DNA from 4 places in the Symbiopectobacterium sp. genome. Region 3 is predicted to be linked to each of the others. Evidence: predicted binding sites of a transcription regulator. Region 3 holds the regulator's gene; each other region holds the start of a gene.
What was found. The regulator CRP, encoded in region 3, controls carbon source genes, mostly activating them, when cyclic AMP is high. The targets are predictions, from matches to a motif close to ATGTGANNNNNNTCACAT.
Positions count from the first base shown of each region.

Region 1: the regulator CRP is predicted to act here: its motif matches at 3,601-3,618, upstream of ACTBDZ_RS09460 (YfcZ/YiiS family protein).
Region 2: the regulator CRP is predicted to act here: its motif matches at 2,946-2,963, upstream of msrB (peptide-methionine (R)-S-oxide reductase MsrB).
Region 4: the regulator CRP is predicted to act here: its motif matches at 3,528-3,545, upstream of serC (3-phosphoserine/phosphohydroxythreonine transaminase).

Region 1 is NZ_JBPETA010000083.1:2,933-8,445, reverse strand. Features, by position in the region: gene fadJ (fatty acid oxidation complex subunit alpha FadJ) at 1-1,637, opposite strand, end outside; gene fadI (acetyl-CoA C-acyltransferase FadI) at 1,634-2,947, opposite strand; gene ACTBDZ_RS09460 (YfcZ/YiiS family protein) at 3,178-3,474, opposite strand; partial or broken gene fadL (long-chain fatty acid transporter FadL) at 3,868-5,139, shown strand; gene mqo (malate dehydrogenase (quinone)) at 5,331-5,513, opposite strand, start outside.
Region 2 is NZ_JBPETA010000010.1:19,904-25,416, forward strand. Features, by position in the region: gene sppA (signal peptide peptidase SppA) at 1-224, shown strand, start outside; gene ansA (asparaginase) at 297-1,316, shown strand; partial or broken gene pncA (bifunctional nicotinamidase/pyrazinamidase) at 1,355-2,007, shown strand; gene ACTBDZ_RS01890 (YeaC family protein) at 2,039-2,320, opposite strand; gene msrB (peptide-methionine (R)-S-oxide reductase MsrB) at 2,416-2,835, opposite strand; gene gapA (glyceraldehyde-3-phosphate dehydrogenase) at 3,185-4,180, shown strand; partial or broken gene ACTBDZ_RS01905 (D-hexose-6-phosphate mutarotase) at 4,287-5,128, shown strand; partial or broken gene ACTBDZ_RS01910 (aldo/keto reductase) at 5,262-5,513, opposite strand, start outside.
Region 3 is NZ_JBPETA010000072.1:135-5,647, reverse strand. Features, by position in the region: gene ACTBDZ_RS08680 (hydrolase) at 1-818, shown strand, start outside; gene ACTBDZ_RS08675 (YheU family protein) at 815-1,042, shown strand; gene ACTBDZ_RS08670 (phosphoribulokinase) at 1,153-2,022, shown strand; gene ACTBDZ_RS08665 (OsmC family protein) at 2,049-2,456, opposite strand; gene crp (cAMP-activated global transcriptional regulator CRP) at 2,773-3,405, shown strand; partial or broken gene argD (bifunctional acetylornithine/succinyldiaminopimelate transaminase) at 3,472-4,695, opposite strand; gene ACTBDZ_RS08650 (aminodeoxychorismate synthase component II) at 4,820-5,395, opposite strand.
Region 4 is NZ_JBPETA010000136.1:3,497-9,009, forward strand. Features, by position in the region: gene cmk ((d)CMP kinase) at 1-596, opposite strand, end outside; gene aroA (3-phosphoshikimate 1-carboxyvinyltransferase) at 783-2,069, opposite strand; gene serC (3-phosphoserine/phosphohydroxythreonine transaminase) at 2,211-3,296, opposite strand; gene ycaO (30S ribosomal protein S12 methylthiotransferase accessory factor YcaO) at 3,566-5,323, shown strand.

The DNA.
Region 1 (5,513 bases), on a different contig from region 3:
AAACGCACCAGCGCGGCATCCACGGTTTCCACTGGCTCGCCTTCCAACAGGCAATAAGCAGCCTCATTGATATAGGGAGCCAGAATACGGTTAACATAAAATCCGGCTTTATCGGCCACCACAATGGCGGTTTTCCCCTGCTGGCGCGCAAAGGCTACCGTGGTGGCGATGGTTTCAGGGCTGGTCCCTGAATGGGGAATCACTTCCACCAACGGCATTTTGTCTACCGGGCTGAAATAGTGCAGACCGATGACCAGCTCAGGGCGCTGCGCCCGTTCGGCGATCTGATGTATGGGCAAGGAAGAGGTGTTGGATGCGAACAGGGTTTCCGGGCGTGCGTACTGTTCAATATCTGCCACCATGCTCTGCTTGAGCGCCAGATCCTCAAACACCGCCTCGACAACGATATCGGCATATTCAAAACCGTGATAATCGGTGCTGCCCGAGACCAACGTCATCAGGCGCTGGCGTTCCGCTGGTTTCATACGTTTGCGCTGCACGCGTTTACTCAGCAATTCCCAACTGTAACGCAGCGCGTGGTTGATACCTTCTTCGTTGATATCCTTGATGCGCACCGGAAGCTGCGCGCGCTGGGCAGTGACGCAGGCGATACCGCCGCCCATCAATCCACCACCGAGCACACCGACACGGTGTATTTCACGCAGTTCAGCAGACGCTCCCGCCTGCTTTTTCAACGCATTGGTGGCAAAAAACAGGCTACGCAACGCCGCTGAAGCTGGCGTCATCACCAGTTTGCCAAACGCGCGCGCTTCCTGTTTGTACCCTTCGGCCAGTCCTTTATCCATACCCCGCCGTACCACCTGAATGATACGATCGGCCGCAGGATAGTTGCCCTGAGTTTTGGCGCGCGTCCTCTGCTTCACCACTTTAAATAACACGTGGCGCACTGGCCAGCTGTTCACCAGACGTGTGCGCCAGGGCAGTACCGGCTGCTGCCGCTTCCCTTTTTTCAGCAACGCAGCCGCCGTTTCCAGCAAAATACTGTTGGGAACGGCATCATCGATCATCCCCAATTTCAGTGCCTGTCGCGCTTTTACCGAGCGCCCCGTCAAGATCAAATCCAGCGCGCGATCGACGCCAATCAACCAGGGCAAACGCTGAGTCCCACCCGATCCCGGCAGTAGGCCCAACTGCACTTCCGGTAATCCCAGTACCGTTTTGTCATCCAGAGAGCAGACACGATAATCGCAGGCCAACGCCAGCTCAAACCCGCCGCCAAGACAAGGGCCGTGGATCGCCGCAACCAGAGGAAAAGGCAAGTCACCAAAAGCGGCAAATGTCTCCTGCCCTTGCCGCGCCAGCGCTTCCGCTTCTTCTGCCCGCGTGCAGGCATCAAGCATAGTGATATCCGCGCCCACAATAAACGAGTCGGGCTTACCCGATATCAAAATGACGCCACGCAGTGACGCATGTTGTTGCGCCTGACGAAGCACCGTTTGAACTTGTTCCGCAAAGACGCTTTTCAAGGTATTCATCTTCTCGCCCGGCACGTCCATGGCAATCACGGCAATATTATCGGGCCGTATAGAGAGCGAGAATGCCGAGGGGCTTGCCGTCATGTTATCTGATGCCGTCATCTCATCCGATGTATTGTCGATACTGTGCGCGTGTTTCATGGTGTGACCTCCAGAACCATTGCCGCCCCCAGTCCCCCCGCTACGCAGGCAGTAACCAGCCCAAACCCGCCCCCGCGCCGCTGCAACTCATGCAGGGTCTGCGTAATCATTCTGGCACCCGTGGCCGCAAACGGATGACCGTAAGCAATCGAACCGCCCAGCACGTTGAATTTATCCATGTCCACGTCTCCCAATGCCGAGGTGCGCCCCAGTTTATCCCTTGCAAAATCAGCGCTGGCGAACAGCTTGACGTTTGCCAGCGTCTGCGCCGCAAACGCTTCGTGCATATCAATCAGCGTAAGATCGCCGAGGCTAAGACCCGCGCGATCCAACGCCAGCGGCGTGGCATACGCCGGTCCCAACAGCATATCTTGCTGAACACCAATGGCAGTAAACGCATAGCTTTTCAGATAGCCCAGCGGGGTTAACCCGAGGCTGCGCGCCTTTCCTTCACTCATTAAGAGTACAGCAGCGGCACCGTCAGTGAGCGGAGAGCTATTGGCCGCGGTGACAGAACCGTGCAGACGATCAAACGCGGGCGACAAACGGGCGTAATGCTCCAGCGTCGAGTCATGACGCACGTTGTTATCCTCTTTGAGCGTTTGACGGTACGGAGGCACGTAAGCGGTCATCACCTCTTGGTGCAGCACGCCTTGTTGCCAGGTTTTCGCCGCCAAGCGGTGCGAACGATGAGCAAAAGCATCCTGGTCGGCGCGGGAAATGCCGTAGGTTTTTGCCATCTGTTCAGCAGTATCTCCCATACGCAGCCCGGTGGAGTACTCGGCCACCGGGGGCGAGACCGGCAACAGATCGCGCGGACGCAAGCGTGACAGCAATTTGAGCCGTTGCCCCAACGTGCGAGCTTTACTGAGATCCAGCAGCGTCATCGCCAGATTTTTGGTTACATCGATCGGCGGCAGTGAGAACGTGTCTGCTCCGCCCGCAATTCCCACCTGCGCAGTGCCCGCCATAATGCTTTCGGCCACGTTGACTACGGACTGAAAGCTGGTTGCGCAGGAGCGGGAAACGGTATAGGCGTCGGTATGCACACACATTCCAGTGCCCAGCACAATTTCGCGCGCAATATTGGGTGCAGCCGGCATTTGTACTACCTGACCAAACACCAGCAGATCGACCCACTTGGGATCGATGCCATACCGTATCAGCAGTTCGCTCACCACCATTTTGCCTAAATCCATGGCGGGAAGGCCGCGATACGCGGTCGCTTGACGAGCGAAAGGCGTGCGCAATCCACTGACGATCGCGACCCGTTCGCCGCTCCGGGTTATCAGGGGTAACACCTCGCTCATAAACACTCCTGTAAACAGAGAATTAAGTATATGTTCTAACAGGTCAGACCTGAATAGCGTGTTAACCAGAGCATTACATTAAGCAAACCCGTTCACTACAAAATGCGAGTGCACGCTCTCTGCAAGAGGAGATGAAATCTGGAAGGGGATGGCAAGACGGCGTGTGGGTGCAAGAAAAGGGAACGAGCACAACGTGCGGCGCGCTGCACCGCACGTTATCACCAGGAGGCTTAACGCAATCCCAGTTGGAAAATCAGCGTTTCAGCCTGGCAGCTGAACGTGAAATCGATATCCAGCTGTACGCCACCGTTGACGTCAGCAAAACGACTGTCGATCTGGCACGGTTCAGATTCTACTGCACGGACTTTTTCCGTCAGCGCCGTCAGCGTGGCCTGTGCGGCAGCACGGTCAGCAAATACTTTGCTGTAAGATGCCGTGCAGTCGGTGTTGTCCATTACAGTACCGACATCCACGCAGCAGCAAGCGGCGGTTTCTTCAGCAGAACATTTATTTATTGCGTTTGTCATGATGCTTTTCCTCTACGGGTAACGATCTGCCCGGGCAGATTTGATACGGTTCAAAAATATCACTTTTCCCGCTATTTTACTCAGCAGACCCATCAAGCACTAGAACTTACTGCATGTAAGGGCATTTAGTGATCAAACTCACATCGTTTTGTTATTATTAGGTAAATTAACCCACCGCAGACCGCGCTTTTCTTAACGAATGTGTTAACTGGATCTGGTTTTTACATCAATATGGAAATATTTAGAACACAAACTTGAAACATTTTCATACTCCCCACTTATACTTTCGCCAACTGGTCTGATTTGTCAGTCCACCTGCGCCCCCTACAATGCGCGTCCCTTGTTACGGTATGTAACAAAGTCAAATAACAAGTACACGATGAGGTTTTGGTCATGAGCCAGAAAAACCTGTTTAAACACTCCGCAGTAGCGATAACAGTGGTACTGGTTTCAGCACAAGTTTCCGCCGCAGGCTTCCAACTCAATGAATACTCTTCATCCGGGTTGGGGCGTGCATTTTCTGGCGAAGGTGCCGTGGCCGATAATGCGACATCCGGCAGCCGCAACCCCGCCACCATGACAATATTCGATCGCACCACGGTTTCTGGTGGCGTGACGTATATTAATCCGGATATTGATATTATGGGCAAGAGCGCGTCAGGCGCTGATGCCAGTGCCAAAGACATTGCACCGCACGCCTGGGTGCCAAACATGCACTTTATCATGCCGTTAAATGACCAGTGGGCGATCGGTGCATCAGCTACCACCAACTATGGGCTGGCGACGGAGTTTGATAATAACTTTACTGCCTGTTCCATTGGTGGCAAGACTGACTTGCTGACGTCTAACCTAAACCTGAGTGCAGCCTACCGCCTGAATCAGCACTTCAGCTTTGGTCTGGGTGTCAATGCCGTGTATGCCGATGCAACCATCGTGCGTCATCTTGGCGAAGCATCCGCAAGTGTCCCAACGACTCGCCCATCCACCGAGCTTGCGCGTTTGGAAGGCAAAGAGTGAGGCTATGGTTGGAACGCGGGTATCCTTTATGAAGTGGATAAAAATAACCGCTTTGGCTTTACCTATCGCTCCAAGGTCGATATCGACTTCAAAGGCGATTACAGTAACCAACTTCCCACGTTTGTAACGGGTGGGCTTAACGGTGCAACCATTCCAGGTAAATTGACATTAAACCTGCCTGAAATGTGGGAAATTTCCGCTTACCACCGCGTTGCTCCGCAATGTGCGGTGCACTACAGCATGGCGCTGACCAGTTGGAGCACCTTTAAAGAGCTAAGAGCGACCAACAATAACGGCAACACGCTGTTTGAGAAACAAGAAGGTTTCCGCGATGCCTACCGTCTGGCTATCGGCACCACCTATTATCATGACGATAACTGGACCTTCCGTACTGGTATCGCCTTTGATAACAGCCCGGTTCCTGCCGATAAACGCTCCATTTGCATTCCCGATCAGGATCGTTTCTGGTTAAGCGCGGGGACAACCTATGCGTTTAACAAAGATATGTCCGTGGATGTCGGCGTATCCTACATGCACGGTAAGAGCGTTAATATCACCGAACACGCACCGCTGAGTTTTACCGATTATAATTTTAGTTCCAAAGGCCGCGCCTGGCTCTACGGCGTTAACCTGAATTACACCTTCTAATCGCCAATAGCGATCTATACAAAAGGCCGCTAATGCGGCCTTCAGACTGATGACGAAGTCACTCCCACCGTCATTCCCACCCACGACTGTCATTCCCGCGAAGGCGGGAATCTCTTACCGAAGAAACGCGTTTATTCTCACAGAGATCCCCGGCTTTCGCCGAGGATGACAGCGGGTAAAGTAGTACTGTATTACTCCGGCTTCACTTCAATGTAGTTCAGGTGCAGCGTGTCGCTGGTGTAACGGCGGATCTGGTTGGTAAGATCGATATCGCCATCCAGTTTTTTGCCGTAAGAAGGCACGATCGCCTTCAGTTTGCCCTGACATTCTGGCGTTGCCACTTGCTGCTTAAACACTTTCTCCAGCAGACTCAG
Region 2 (5,513 bases), on a different contig from region 3:
ACCAGCTCAACTGGTTTGAAGAGCAGCCAAGCCTGCTGGATATGATGCTAAACCGCGTCAACGCCGCCGCCCATGCCTGGTTACCGGCCCGACTTCAGGCCATGTTACCTGATCCGGTAGCGCAATTGGCTGAGGTGGTGCAAGCACAACCTGCCTTGCTCAATACATTTAACGATCCGCAACATCGCTATGCCCTTTGCATGGCCTGCGGTGAAGTGAAATAAACATCGTCACACAGGATTTTCCCTCAGCCCGGCTTATGTCGGGCTGTTTTTCATCTTTTTAATAAGAACAGCATGCAAAAGAAATCCATTTATGTCGCGTATACCGGCGGTACGATAGGTATGCAACGTTCCGCCAACGGTTACATTCCGGTTTCGGGTCACCTGCAACAACAGCTGGCTAACATGCCGGAGTTTCATCGCCCGGAGATGCCAGATTTTACCATCCATGAATATGACCCGCTGATTGATTCCTCCGACATGACCCCTGCCGATTGGCAGGCCATCGCTGAGGATATTCAACAACATTACGATGAGTATGACGGCTTCGTGATTCTGCACGGCACCGATACCATGGCCTTCACGGCATCTGCCCTCTCCTTCATTATGGAGAATCTGGCAAAACCGCTCATTGTGACAGGGTCACAAATTCCGTTGGCCGAATTGCGTTCTGATGGGCAAACCAACCTGCTTAATGCGCTCTACGTCGCGGCTAATCACCCGGTGAATGAAGTCAGCCTGTTTTTCAATGACAAGCTGCTGCGCGGCAACCGAACCACAAAAGCCCATGCCGACGGTTTTGATGCGTTCGCCTCCCCCAACTTCCCGACGCTACTGGAGGCCGGTATTCATATACGCCGCCTGGTGCCAGCGCAGTCGGAAACCTCCAGCGCATCGCTGATCGTACATCCGATTACCCCACAACCGATCGGTGTGATCACCGTCTATCCAGGGATTTCAGCGGACGTAGTGCGTAACTTCCTGCGCCAGCCGGTCAAGGCGCTGATATTGCGTTCTTATGGTGTGGGTAACGCCCCGCAAAGCCCAGCGCTACTGGACGAACTGCGTCAGGCATCGGAGCGGGGTATTGTGGTGGTTAACCTCACCCAGTGCATTTCCGGACGGGTGAATATGGAGGGCTACGCCACCGGCAATGCGCTGGCGCAGGCTGGCGTGATCAGTGGTTTTGATATGACAGTGGAAGCCGCGCTGACTAAACTGCATTATCTGCTGAGCCAACCTGATTTAACCCCTGATACCATTCGCCAGTTAATGCAACAAGACCTGCGCGGCGAACTGACCCAGGACGCATAACCCGGATGCTGGAGCGAGCTGCCATGAACCATACCGTCATAAACCATGCCCTGCTGTTGGTTGATTTGCAGAATTATTTTTGTCCGAACGGCGCACTGCCTGTCGCACAGTGCGATGTCACCATCGATGTTGCCAACGCAGCGATAGCGGCAGCACAGAAAGCCGAGATGCCGGTCATCGCCAGCCAGGACTGGCACACTGCCAATCATCTGAGCTTCGCCGCCAATAACCCGGGCGCTGTCGTGGGAGAGCGTGGTGAACTGGCAGGATTAGCGCAAACATGGTGGCCAGTGCACTGCGTACAGGGCACGCGAGGTGCGGAGTTTCACCCGCGCCTTAATCGTGAGGCGTTTGATGCGGTGATACAGAAAGGCACCCAGCATGACATTGACAGCTACAGCGCTTTTTTCGACAACGGCAAACGCGCCGCCACCACACTGGATAGCCTGTTACGCCAACGTGGCATCACGCGTTTGACCATCATGGGGCTGGCAACGGACTACTGCGTAAAATTTACCGTGCTAGATGCATTGGAACTCGGGTATGACGTGCAGATCGTTAAGAGGGCTGTCGCGGGGTGAATCTCCAACCAGATGATAGCGAAGCAGCGCTGGCCGACATGGTGGCTCACGGAGCACGCCGTATTGGCCTGGCCGACTTTATCGCGGTATCAGCACACCACCCCGTATAACGCCGAGCCCCAGTGCATTGAGGAACCTCGGTTACTGGCGTTCTCGCTGAATCAGGTTGTCGATGGCAAACGCCTGCTTCAGCTCTTGCTTACTTTTCATCACCAACTCTCCGTCGGTATTGATGGTCATGTGTTCCGCATCAACGTTGTAGCGTGATTGCCATAACATCACCATTTGCAGGCAATTTTCTTTTTGCTCCGGCGTCAACGGCACGCCATCAGGCCATTTTCCCAGTTCCACGGCGGTTGCCAGGCGTTGGTAGATATCCGGCGTCAGCGCCGTCACAACGTCATCAAGCTGTTTGTCGAGCATCGTCATTGCCATCCTGTCATTGCTATTTGCCATTGCTATTTTCATCAAAACCCAGCAAGCCGAAACGTTTTAGCCACAGCTGTTATCCTTAACCGTCAACCATCCACTTTCTCACCGTCGCTGCCATCGATAAAGCTCAACGAGGCCGAGTTAACGCAGTAACGCTCGCCGGTGGTTTGCGGACCATCGGGGAACACATGCCCCAAATGGGCATCGCATTTACCGCAGCGAATTTCGATACGGTGCATGTTATGCGAAAAATCTTCCAGATAGCGGATTGCGCCCTTCGCCACGGGCCGATCAAAGCTGGGCCAGCCGCATCCAGAGTCATATTTGTTGTCGGAGTAAAACAGCGCGCTTTGGCAGCACAGGCAGTGATATACCCCAGTGCGTTTATTGTGCAACAGTTTTCCTGAATAGGCAGGCTCAGTGCCGCGCTGCTGCGTCACGTATTGTTGCATCTCCGTCAACGTTCCCTTGCCTGCCGTTGCAGACGTTGAAGCTGGCTTATCCATGATTGTCTCGTCATCATTTTTGTTTGGCATGACTTAGTTTAACAAGAATTAACATCCTCATAACGTTTTTTCCGACTAAAATGAGGAGTAACCAACCAAGGCCCTAGAAATTGTGACGCAAATCACATTTATCGGGCCTGCGGGCTTTATATTGGTGCAAACGCTCCCATTTAAGGGAAAGATGTTCCTAAGTTTCATTACGGCGCTTTTTCGTGCAACCGTTGCGCATCAGATTTGACTTGCCGCAACTATTGACACGATTCCGCTTGACGCTCAGCAAGGTTTTTGTAATTTTACAACCAACCTTTATTCACTAACCATTATTCACAAACCATAGCTGGTGGAATATATGACTATCAAAGTAGGTATCAACGGTTTTGGCCGCATCGGCCGCATTGTTTTCCGTGCTGCTCAGAAACGTTCTGACATTGAGATCGTTGCAATCAACGACCTGTTGGACGCTGACTACATGGCTTACATGCTGAAATACGACTCAACTCACGGCCGTTTTGACGGCACCGTTGAAGTGAAAGACGGTCAGCTGATTGTTAACGGCAAAAAAATCCGCGTTACCGCAGAAAGAGATCCGGCTAACCTGAAGTGGGACGAAGTTGGTGTTGACGTGGTTGCAGAAGCAACCGGTATCTTCCTGACTGACGAAACTGCACGTAAGCACATCACCGCTGGCGCGAAAAAAGTGGTTCTGACTGGCCCGTCCAAAGACAACACCCCGATGTTCGTTCGTGGTGCCAACTGTGACAAATATGCCGGACAAGATATCGTTTCCAACGCATCTTGCACCACTAACTGCCTGGCACCGCTGGCAAAAGTGATCAACGACAACTTCGGCATCATCGAAGGTCTGATGACCACTGTTCACGCCACTACTGCTACCCAGAAAACCGTCGATGGCCCGTCTCACAAAGACTGGCGCGGCGGCCGCGGCGCATCTCAGAACATCATCCCGTCCTCTACTGGCGCAGCCAAGGCTGTAGGTAAAGTTCTGCCAGAACTGAACGGTAAACTGACCGGTATGGCGTTCCGTGTTCCGACCCCGAACGTTTCTGTGGTTGACCTGACTGTTCGTCTGGAAAAAGCAGCAACTTACGAAGAAATCAAGAAAGCCATCAAAGCCGCTTCTGAAGGCGAGCTGAAAGGCGTTCTGGGCTACGTTGAAGATGACGTGGTTTCCACCGATTTCAACGGCGAAATTCTGACGTCTGTGTTCGATGCCAAAGCCGGTATCGCGCTGAACGACAACTTTGTGAAACTGGTTTCTTGGTATGACAACGAAACCGGCTACTCCAACAAAGTACTGGACCTGATCGCCCACATCTCCAAATAAGGCGACGGTGCGATAAGCGATGCAAGGGGCGACATGATGTCGCCCTTTTTATTAGCTGCGTTCCGCCATGATGCAACACGAAATACAAATAAAACAAGGTAACATCATGAACGATAAAATTTTTCACTTCCCATCACATCTGAAATTTCATCCACGCTCAGTCAACGCCAGGTAGACCAACTGCCGGTTATTGTCGTTGATCATCCGCAGGTACGAGCAGCCGTCACGCTGCAAGGCGCCCATCTGCTGCACTGGCAGCCGCAAGGGGAAGCCCCTGTGCTGTGGTTGAGCGACAACACGCCGTTCGCAGAAGGCGTCGCCATTCGCGGTGGTGTACCGATCTGCTTCCCGTGGTTTGGCCCATTTGCGGAACCTAACCACGGTTTTGCCCGTTTACTGCCGTGGGAATTCACCGCGCACCGTGAAGATGCCGACGGCGTTGAATTGACCTTCACCCTGCGTGATACGCCGGAGACGTTGGCAAGCTGACCACACGCTTTTACGCTGACCGCACGCTACAAACTGGGTAAAATCTGCAAGATCGAGTTAGAAGCGCAGGGTGATTACAGCATCACCAGCGCCCTGCACACCTACTTCCAGATTGGTGACATTGACCATATCCGCGTTAGCGGTTTGGGCGATACCTTTATCGATAAGGTCAATCAAGGCAAGTTGACGACGCAAGGTGGCGATCTGACGTTCACTGAACGCACCGACCGCATCTATACGCATCCAGAAGCAGTGAGCAGCATCGTGGACCCAACGCTGAAACGCACTATCGACGTGCACCACACGCACCACAGCGATGCGGTTGCCTGGAACCCAGCGGCGGAACTGTCTAAAACCATCGCCGACATGCCGGATGACGGTTATAAAACTTTTGTCTGCGTGGAAACGGCTCGTGTGACTCAGCCGTTTGTTGCCACCCCCGCCGCACCAGCGCGTTGACCACGGTGATTAGCGTAAAACGTTGATCAGCGAAACGGGTTTGCCTCGATAGATCCGAAATCGCCGCTCGCAGGCTTGCGGGCGGCGCTAACCACATAGCGCTAACCCGTTAATGCTTCACTGCCCTATCCCGCTACACAACAGCCAACGGCTGCTTACTGGTCGGTGCGGGAAAAGCGGCATCCAGCGCAGCGATATCACCACTATCCAATTCCAACGTGAGCGCGCGTGCGTTTTCTTCAACGTGGGCCACCGAACTCGCTTTCGGAATCGCAATCACGCCGGGTTGTCGCAATACCCATGTCAGCATAATTTGTGCGGACGTCGCCTGGTATTTATCCGCCATGCGCATTATCACCGGATGAGAAAACAGGTTGCGGCGCAG
Region 3 (5,513 bases):
CGCGCCACAAACCCCGCGTAGTGCTGTTTCACGCTCTGGAAGGCAGCTTTCACAGCCCCTATGCGCACGGTTTGTTACAAGCGTGCCGTGAGCAAGGCTGGCTGGCGGTGATTATGCATTTTCGAGGCTGTAGAGGCCGTCCCAACCGTCTGAATCGTATCTACCATTCTGGTGAAACCGATGATGGCAGCTATCTGCTGCGCTGGATGCGGGATACGCTAGGCGAAGCACCGACTGCTGCCATCGGCATTTCTCTGGGCGGCAATATGCTGGCTAAACGGGAAGAAGCCCGGTTGCTCTCCGCTGCGGCGATAGTCTCCGCGCCGTTTCATCTCGACGCCTGTAGCCGCAGGATCGAAAAGGGATTTTCCCTTATTTATCAGCGCCATATGGTCGGACAGTTAAAGCAGAATGCCCAGCGTAAGCTGGCACGCTATCCGGGTTCGTTACCGATTATCCCGGCACAGTTGCAACGTATAAAGGGATTGCGTGAGTTTGATGATGCGATCACCGCCCGTATTCATGGTTTTCAGAATGCTGCCGACTACTACCATCAGTGCAGTGCACTGGCGTTGCTGCCCACCATTCGTACGCCGACGCTGATCATCCATGCGCAGGACGATCCTTTCATGACACCCGAGGTGATCCCGGATATCAGCCACCTGCCCGACACTATCGAATACCAACTGACAGCGCACGGCGGGCACGTCGGGTTTGTCGGCGGTACATTACTGAAACCGGAAATGTGGCTGGAACAACGCATTCCGGCCTGGTTCACGCGCTTTCTATCGGCGGACACCGCAGAGGCAACAGCATGATGATTCCCTGGCAGCAGCTTGATAGCGATACGCTGCAAAATATTATTGAGTCCTTTGTGTTACGTGAAGGCACGGATTACGGCGAGCAGGAACGCTCATTGGAGGAAAAAGTCAGGGATATTCGCCGCCAGCTTGCCTCGGGAGACGTGGTGTTGGTGTGGTCAGAGCTGCATGAAACGCTGAATATCATGCCGCGCACCCAGCTAAACGAAAATACGCCGTAACGTGATAAATCATCGTTTCCTGACGCGCGGGGGGTCGTCTTGCGTCACTGGGTCTGTTATACAGTGAGAGCCATGTTAGTCAAACGCCTAATCCGACGGAGTGCAACCGCATGTCGCAACAACACCCGATCATTGCCGTTACCGGCTCCAGTGGAGCAGGCACCACCACGACCAGCCTCGCGTTCAGGAAGATCTTCCAGCAGTTGCAGATAAAAGCCGCTTCACTGGAAGGCGATAGCTTTCACCGTTATACCCGGCCAAAAATGGACATGGCAATTCGTAAAGCGAAAGATTTAGGCCGCCATATCAGCTATTTCGGCCCAGAGGCCAACGATTTCAGCTTGCTTGAACACGCGTTTATCGAATATGGCCGCAACGGTACCGGAAAAACACGCAAATACCTGCACACCTACGATGAGGCGATTCCCTACAATCAAGTGCCCGGCACCTTTACTCCATGGGAGCCGATGCAGCATCCTACCGATATGCTGTTTTATGAGGGTCTGCACGGCGCGGTGGTCACCGACCAGTACGATGTTGCCCAGCACGTTGACCTACTGGTCGGCGTGGTCCCCATCGTCAATCTGGAATGGATTCAAAAGCTGGTTCGCGATATCAACGAACGCGGTCACTCACGTGAAGCCGTGATGGATTCAGTGGTGCGTTCCATGGAGGATTACATCACCTATATCACACCGCAGTTTTCTCGCACCCATATCAACTTCCAGCGCGTACCGACTATCGATACCTCAAACCCCTTTGCAGCCAAGGCGATCCCTTCGCTGGACGAGAGCTTTGTGGTGATCCATTTCCAGGGCGTCGAGCATATTGACTATCCCTACCTACTGGCCATGCTGCAAGGCTCGTTTATTTCACACATCAATACGTTGGTGGTGCCGGGGGGAAAAATGGGACTCGCCATGGAACTGATCATGGCACCGCTGGTAAAACGGCTGGCAGAAGGGCGTAGCGCGGGCTGAGATAAAACACACAGCCCGCCATAAAACTATGCGACAGCGATGATTTCGTGGCTGTGAGTAACCTTCACCGCCTTTTCTAACATTAGCGCCACTGAACAATACTTCTCCGCCGACAGCGATACTGCCCGTTCAACCACTTTATCCGTCAACCCCACGCCCGTGACGACAAAATGCAGGTTGATATGGGTAAACAGGCGCGGCGCTTCTTCACGACGCGTCGAGGATAATTTGACTTCACATCCGGTAATAGTATTGCGACCCTTTTGCAAAATGGACACCACATCAATGGCGCTACAGCCTCCTGCCGCCATCAACACCATCTCCATCGGACTGGGAGCTTTATCGCCAGCATTGCCATCCATCAGGATCTGATGCCCGGATGACGACTCACCGAGAAAGGTCAGATCTTCGACCCATTTTACGCGCGCTTGCATCCACAACTCCTCAAATTTATTTGAAAATTACTCACTGTTATATATAAAAACCGCCGATAACTAGAGCTTAATCATGCTGAAGCGAGACAACACGAGACAGGCTCGTCAAGCTGTGTTACAAACAGGAATAGAATCCGTTCCTTCAGTTTTATACTGACGGTAAGAACGGGTCGTGACGTCGCCATACAGAGGCCAGTATATTCCCTGACGTCAGTCCGCCAACACGGAATTTTTACTACTAGCACGTTAATACGCCGTACAGGGAACTCTGAACCCTGTAATTTGCGCAGTGAATTACAACAGAGGATAACAGCGAATGGTTCTCGGCAAACCTCAGACAGACCCGACTCTTGAATGGTTCCTTTCTCATTGTCATATTCACAAGTATCCATCGAAGAGCACGCTGATTCACCAAGGTGAAAAGGCAGAAACGCTTTACTACATCGTGAAAGGCTCAGTGGCTGTGCTGATCAAGGATGAAGAAGGCAAGGAAATGATCCTCTCCTACCTCAACCAGGGGGATTTTATTGGGGAACTGGGCCTGTTCGAAGAGGGCCAGGAACGCAGTGCATGGGTGCGGGCAAAAACTGCCTGTGAAGTCGCTGAAATCTCCTATAAAAAATTCCGTCAACTGATCCAAGTCAACCCGGATATTCTGATGCGTCTTTCCTCACAGATGGCGCGTCGCCTCCAGGTGACCTCCCAGAAAGTGGGCAATCTGGCCTTCCTGGATGTTACGGGCCGCATCGCGCAGACACTGTTGAACCTGGCGAAGCAGCCCGATGCCATGACGCACCCGGATGGGATGCAAATCAAGATCACGCGTCAGGAAATTGGTCAGATTGTTGGTTGTTCCCGCGAAACGGTAGGCCGTATTCTGAAAATGCTGGAAGATCAGAATCTGATCTCGGCACACGGCAAAACTATCGTGGTGTACGGCACACGCTGATATCACCAGCGCCGTTTAGGCAAAAGCACGTTGCGCGCTGCGCAGCGTGCTTTTGACGAGCCTACGCTACCCTGCTTTCACCACGGCTTCGACCGCCCGCGCGAACCGCGCCATGCCCTGATCAATATCTTCCAGATCAATCACCAGCGACGGCACAAAACGCACCACGTTAGGCCCCGCGACTAGCACCATAACGCCTTGCTCTGCGGCAGCGGCAAGGAACTTGCCCGCCTGACCGTGCCATTTCGGCTTCAGTTCTGCGCCAATCAGCAGTCCCATACCGCGAATCTGCTCAAAAATACCGTGCTCTTCATTAATCGCCTGAAGAATCGAGACGAAGCGCTCGTGGCGCGCTTGTACACCGGAAAGCACCTGCGGGGTGTTGATGGTGTCCAATGCTGCTTCAGCCACCGCACAAGCCAGCGGGTTACCGCCGTAGGTGGTGCCATGTACGCCGACGGTCATCACAGAGGCGACTTCTTCAGTGGTCAGCATGGCGCTGATGGGGAAACTGCCGCCCAACGCTTTCGCCGTAGTGAGAATATCCGGTGTCACGCCATAGTGCATGTAGGTAAACAGCTTGCCGGAACGCCCCATGCCGCTTTGCACTTCATCAAACACCAGCAGAGCGTGATGCTGATCGCACAGCTCACGCACGCCTTTTAGGAATTCCGGCGTGGCCGGTGTAATGCCCCCCTCGCCCTGAATCGGTTCCAGCACCACGGCGCAGGTGTGGTCATCCATCACCGCTTTTACTGCAGCCAGATCGTTGAATGGCACGTGCACGATATCGGCTGGTTTTGGTCCGAAGCCATCGGCTTATTTCGCCTGACCACCGACCGAGACAGTGAACAAGGTGCGGCCGTGAAACGCATTGTAGAACGCAATAATTTTGGTTTTATACGGTCTGTGGCGCTTAATCGCATAGTGACGAGCCAGCTTGAAAGCCGCTTCGTTGGCTTCCGCACCAGAGTTAACAAAGAACACGCGCTCGGCAAAGGTGGCGTCTATCAGTTTGCTGGCCAGACGCAGCGCTGGCTCATTGGTGAAGATATTGCTGGTGTGCCACAGCGTTTCGCCCTGCTGCTTTAACGCCGCCACCAGCGCCGGGTGGCAATGACCCAATGCCGTTACAGCAATCCCACCGGCAAAGTCGATATACTCACGCCCCTGCTGATCCCATACGCGGCTACCTTTGCCTTTAACCGGCACAAATTGCGCCGGTGCGTATACGGGTAGAATCACTTTGTCATGCGTCGCCCGCGTTACCGCCTTTGAATCTGTTGTCATTTGCTTTCGTCCACACCGCTTAAAGTGAAAATATAATCATCAAATATGCATAAAAAATCAATACGCAAGGTTATAAAATAGCGCGTTATGACAGTCCGTTTTATCGCAACCGATGCTGATAACCTCAGGTATTAAGGAAGTTCTGCAACAATTGATGCCCTTGCTCACTCAGAATGCTCTCAGGGTGAAACTGCACCCCTTCTAACGGCAAGGTACGGTGGCGTATTCCCATGATTTCATCACGCTCACCTTCACGCTCTGTCCAGGCCGTGACGTCAAACTCGGCGGGCAAAGAAGCGGGATCGATCACCAGAGAGTGGTAGCGCGTCACCGTTAATGGCAGCGCCAACCCGCTAAAAACGCCGCTCCCGGTGTGCTGTATTACGAAGGTTTTTCCATGCATCACCTGGTGCGCCCGCACCACGCGCGCACCAAATGCCTGCCCCATCGCCTGATGGCCGAGACACACGCCCAGAATGGGCAGTTTGCCTGCAAAATGGCGAATCGCCGCCAGAGAAATACCCGCGTAATCCGGTGTGCAAGGACCGGGGGAGATCACCAGATGCGTAGGGGCCAGCGCTTCAATGTCCGCCAACGTCAGGGCGTCGTTGCGTTTAACCAACACCTCTGCGCCCAGTTCACAAAAGTACTGGTAGAGGTTGTAGGTGAAGGAGTCGTAGTTGTCGATGAGTAGTAGCATGGGGGAAGTTGACCAATAATAAAGAACCGATTTTCTACTTGTCCCATTCCTTTGCGAAAGAGTCAATGCTGATGAGTAGAATATATGCGGGCCACTTTAGCAGCCCGCAAAGTTACAA
Region 4 (5,513 bases), on a different contig from region 3:
GCGTCTGCGGCAGGGATTAACGGTGCTACCGGACGATTCCGATCGCGCGCATCCCGTTCTTTTATCTCGGACAAAAGACGTTCAAAGTTAACATTAAAGCCTTTTTCCTGCAACTGTAGCATGCGTCGTTGTGCACGTTCTTCCGCGCTGGCATCCAAAAAAATCTTCACAGGTGCATCGGGGAACACCACCGTACCCATATCGCGGCCATCCGCTACCAGTCCCGGCGCTTCTCGAAACGCGCGTTGACGGCACAATAAGGCTTCTCTCACACGCGGAAAAGCGGCCGCCTGCGAGGCGGTGTTACCGACCGTTTCATTACGAATTTCGTTACTGACGTCCTCGCCTTCCAGAATCACTTTCAGTTGCCCGTCTTCAGCAATGAAACGCACGTCAAGGTGTGACGCCACCGGCACTAACGCTTCTTCCGAACCGATATCAACCTGATGATGTAAGGCAGCCAAGGCGAGCACGCGATAAATCGCGCCCGAGTCCAACAAATTCCACTGCAATGTTTCTGCCAACGCCTTGCACAGCGTTCCCTTGCCTGCGCCACTCGGCCCATCAACCGTTATTACCGGTGCCGTTACCGCCATCTCTTTCTCCTATTACTCGGGTCAACCGCGAGGTCTGTTACGACTTACGGTGCCTCATTATACGCGCCAACGAGCAAAACCGTTAACCTAACACCCGGAGAAAGATAAAATTTCAGAAGATGCCTTGCAAAACTGCGGGCGGGCATAGGCCCGCCCGACAGGAAAAGTGCAACCACCGTCCGGTTATTAACCGTGGCTCAGACGCGCCAACTGTTGAAAATAGTCAGGGAAGGTTTTTGCCGTACATTTGGGGTCGAGAATGGTCACTGGTGTATCGGATAATGCCACCAGCGAGAAACACATCGCCATACGGTGATCGTTGTAGGTGCCGATCTCTGCAAAACGTAACTGAGGGGCAGGCGTAATGCGAATATAATCGTTCCCCTCTTCCACCGTCGCACCGACTTTGCGCAGCTCAGTCGCCATTGCCGCAAGACGATCGGTCTCTTTTACGCGCCAATTGTAGATATTGCGCAGCGTCGTGGTGCCGCCCTCGGCAAACAGCGCTGCCGTGGCAATCGTCATGGCCGCATCGGGGATATGATTCATGTCCATATCGATGGCATGCAACTCACCGCACTGACACTCGATATAGTCATCGCCCCAGCGGATAATGGCACCCATTTTTTCCAGCACGTCAGCAAAACGGATATCGCCTTGCACGCTGTTGCGCCCCACGCCCGTAACACGGACCGTTCCGCCTTTAATGGCCGCCGCCGCCAGAAAATAGGAAGCGGAAGAGGCATCACCTTCCACCAGATACTCACCTGGCGCACGGTATTGTTGGTTGCCCTGTACGCTGAAGTGCTGGTAATTATCGTTGTGCACCTCAACGCCAAAATCTTTCATCATGCGCAGCGTGATATCGATATAGGGCTTGGACACCAGATCGCCTTTGATACTGATGCGGGTGTCTTTACTCGCCAACGGCGCTGTCATCAGCAACGCGGTCAGGAACTGGCTGGAGACGCTGCCATCCACGGCGATCTCACCTCCCTGGAAACCGCCGTGCAGGCGCAATGGCGGATAGTTGGTCTGCTCAAGGTAGTCGATGGTCGCGCCACCTTGGCGCAACGCATCCACCAGATGGCCGATCGGGCGCTCTTTCATACGCGGCTCGCCGGTCAAAACAATATCGCCTTGCGTCAAGCATAACGCGGCGGCCAGCGGACGCATCGCCGTGCCCGCATTGCCAAGAAACAGTTCTAACGGTTGCGACGCGCTGAACGGTCCACCAATACCGGTGACGTCGCACTCGGTGCGGCTGGGCAAAAGCTGATATTGCACGCCTAACAGTTGCAACGCGTCCAGCATATGGCGAACGTCATCGCTATCGAGCAGGTTTTTCAAACGCGTCGTCCCCGTTGCCAATGCCGCCAGCAACAAAGCACGGTTAGAGACGCTTTTCGAACCGGGAAGGTTAATCACACCATCGATCAGGGAAATAGGCTGTAGGGTAAGGGATTCCTGCATGTAACTCTTAACTCCGGTCATCAACATAAGAAACCCCGGTGCACACCGGGGTTTACTGGTAACAGGTTGCCGCTTCACGTTCTGCGACAACGGTACGACCTGCAACGCCGCGGGCAAACCACGGCGTCACTCGCTGCGGTATTAGCCGTGGCGACGTTCAAAATCCGCCATAAAGGCAGTCAGCGCCTGTACACCTTCCAGCGGCATCGCGTTGTACAGCGACGCACGCATCCCCCCCACTACGCGGTGGCCTTTCAGCGCATGCAACCCAGCCGCTTTGGACTCTTCCAGGAACAGTTTATCCAGCGCGTCGTCACCGAGCAGGAACGGCACATTCATGCGTGAGCGGTTGGCGGCCAGCACATCGTTACGGTAGAAATCGCTGCTGTCGATAGCGCCGTAAAGGTGATCCGCTTTCTCGCGATTGCGTTTTTCCATTTCCACCAGGCCACCCTGCTCTTTCAGCCATTTGAATACCATGCCAGAAAGGTACCAGGCGAAGGTCGGCGGCGTATTGTACATGGAGTCGTTATCGGCCAGCGTTTTGTAATCCAACACCGACGGCAGCACGCTGCGGGATTTACCCAACAGGTCATCGCGCACAATCACCAAGGTTAAACCGGCAGGGCCAATGTTTTTCTGCGCACCGGCATAAATCACACCGAAACGGCTGACATCGATCGGGCAGGACAGGATGCTGGAGGAGAAGTCAGCGACCACAATCTTGTCGCCAAAGTCAGGCGTTTCTTCAATTGCCAGACCATCAATGGTTTCATTCGGACAGTAGTTCACAAAAGCGGCATCGTCAGACAGAGCCCATTCACGCATCGGTTTGGCGGCGCGCAGGCCGTCAATGCGGGTTTTCACGTCAATAACGTTCGGTTTGCAGTATTTTTCCGCTTCGTTAATCGCACTGTGCGCCCAGTAACCACCGTCGATATAGTCCGCTTTAGCGCTGTCACCCAGCAGGTTGAGCGGCACGGCAGCAAACTGCGCGCGCGCCCCCCCTTGGCAAAACAGCACTTTATAGTTGGAGGGGATCTTTAACAGATCGCGCAGATCCTGCTCGGCTTCCGCCGCTACCTGCATAAATTCTTTACTGCGGTGGCTGATTTCCATTACGGACGTTCCCAGCCCACGCCAGTTACACAACTCTTGCTCGGCACGACGCAACACTTCAACCGGCAGCATGGCTGGACCGGCGCTAAAATTGAAAACTTGTGTCATTTCCCCTCACCACGTGTTTAGTACGACTATTTTTAACGTTTTGTCTGTTTTACAGCGACTATTATGATTTTTTGCAACAACCACGTTGGCTATTTGCAGCAGCCATCATGGTTTTTTGCAGCAACCGTCATCATTTGTTTTTATCACTGGCTCCTTCTCGCTGCAATCCTTATTACGCTTTCCCGTATAAAACCCGCACGGCGACAGCGTGGAGTTGTCCGTGAAAAATCCGTATGATGCTCGTCCCATAAAAGAGAAAAGTGACAATCATGAGCCAAACATTCATCCCAGGCAAAGACGCCGCCCTGGAAGACTCCATCGCCCGTTTTCAACAGCAACTCCGTGACCTGGGGTTCAACATCGAAGAAGCCTCCTGGCTGAACCCGGTGCCTAACGTCTGGTCCGTGCATATTCGCGACAAAGATTGCCCGCTGTGTTTTACCAACGGCAAAGGCGCCAGCAAGAAAGCCGCTCTGGCCTCAGCCTTAGGTGAATATTTCGAGCGTCTTTCCACCAACTACTTCTTTGCCGACTTCTATCTGGGCAAGTCAATCGCTAACGGCGATTTCGTACACTACCCGAACGAGCAGTGGTTCCCGCTGCCGGACGATAACAGCTTACCGCAGGGGATTCTGGATGATCACCTGCGCGCATTTTACGATCCTGATAACGAATTGAGCACCAGCATGCTGGTGGATCTGCAATCCGGCAACGACAAACGCGGCATCTGCGCCCTGCCGTTTACCCGCCAATCCGATAACACCACCGTCTACATCCCGATGAATATCATCGGTAACCTCTACGTTTCCAACGGGATGTCCGCTGGCAACACCGCCAATGAAGCGCGTGTGCAGGGGTTGTCTGAGGTGTTCGAACGCCACATCAAGAACCGCATTATTGCTGAAGCCATCAGCCTGCCAACCATCCCGGACAGCGTGTTGCAACGTTACCCCGGCGTGGTGGAAGCCATCGCCACGCTGGAAAAAGAAGGGTTCCCGATCCTTGCCTATGACGCCTCGCTGGGCGGCAACTATCCGGTGATCTGTGTGGTGCTGTTCAACCCCAGCAACGGCACCTGCTTCGCCTCTTTCGGGGCACACTCTGATTTCGGTGTAGCGCTGGAGCGTACCGTCACCGAACTGCTGCAAGGACGCGGGTTGAAAGATCTCGATGTCTTTACCCCGCCGAGCTTCGACAATGATGATGTGGCGGATCATGCCAATCTGGAAACCCACTTTATCGATTCCAGCGGTTTGATCTCCTGGGATTTGTTTAAAACCGACGCGGATTATCCCTTTGTCGACTGGAGCTTTAAAGGCAGCACCGAGCAGGAATTTGCTACCTTGATAGCAATTTTCCACAAAGAGCACAAAGAGGTGTACATCGCCGATTACGAGCACCTGTCTGTCTACGCTTGCCGCATTATCGTGCCGGGGATGTCCGACATTTATCCGGCAGACGATCTGCTGTTGGCAAACAACAGTATGGGTGTGCATTTACGCGAGACCATCCTCTCCCTGCCCGGCAGCCAGTGGGAAAAGCAGGCGTATCTCGATCTGATCGCTCAGTTGGATGATGAAGGTTTTGATGACTTCACCCGCGTGCGCGAACTGCTAGGGCTGGCAACTGGTAAGGATAACGGCTGGCTCACGCTACGTATCGGTGAATTAAAAGCGATGCTGGCGCTGGCAGGCGGCGATCTGGAACAGGCCCTAATCTGGGCGGAATGGACGCAGGATTTCAACAGCTCCGTCTTCAGCTCATCGCGCAGCAACTACTACCGCTGTTTGCAGACGCTGTTGACGCTGGCATTGGACGAAGAGCGTGAGCCATCGCAGTATTACGATGCGTTTGTCAAAATGTACGGCAGCGACACCGTCGACGCCGCGAGCGCGGCTATTGCCGGTGAGCAGTGTTTCTACGGGCTGTTTGACGTCGATGACACCTTCTCCACATTGCCTGCACACCAATCGCTGCTGGCAGCTTACGAGAAACTGCAAGCGGCGAAGCGTCGTTTCTGGGGCTAATGCCGTAGCTCCCGTCCTCCCCGGTTAACGCCGGGGAGCATTCACACTGTTGTGACCTCAAACGGCAACCTTGTTTTTTTCGATCAATTTTCCAGCAACACGCAAGATGTCATCATCCAATTATCTTATAGCTGCGTAATTCGAATAATTCGGCATTTCTCATAAAATGAAGAATAATGTACTTATTGTT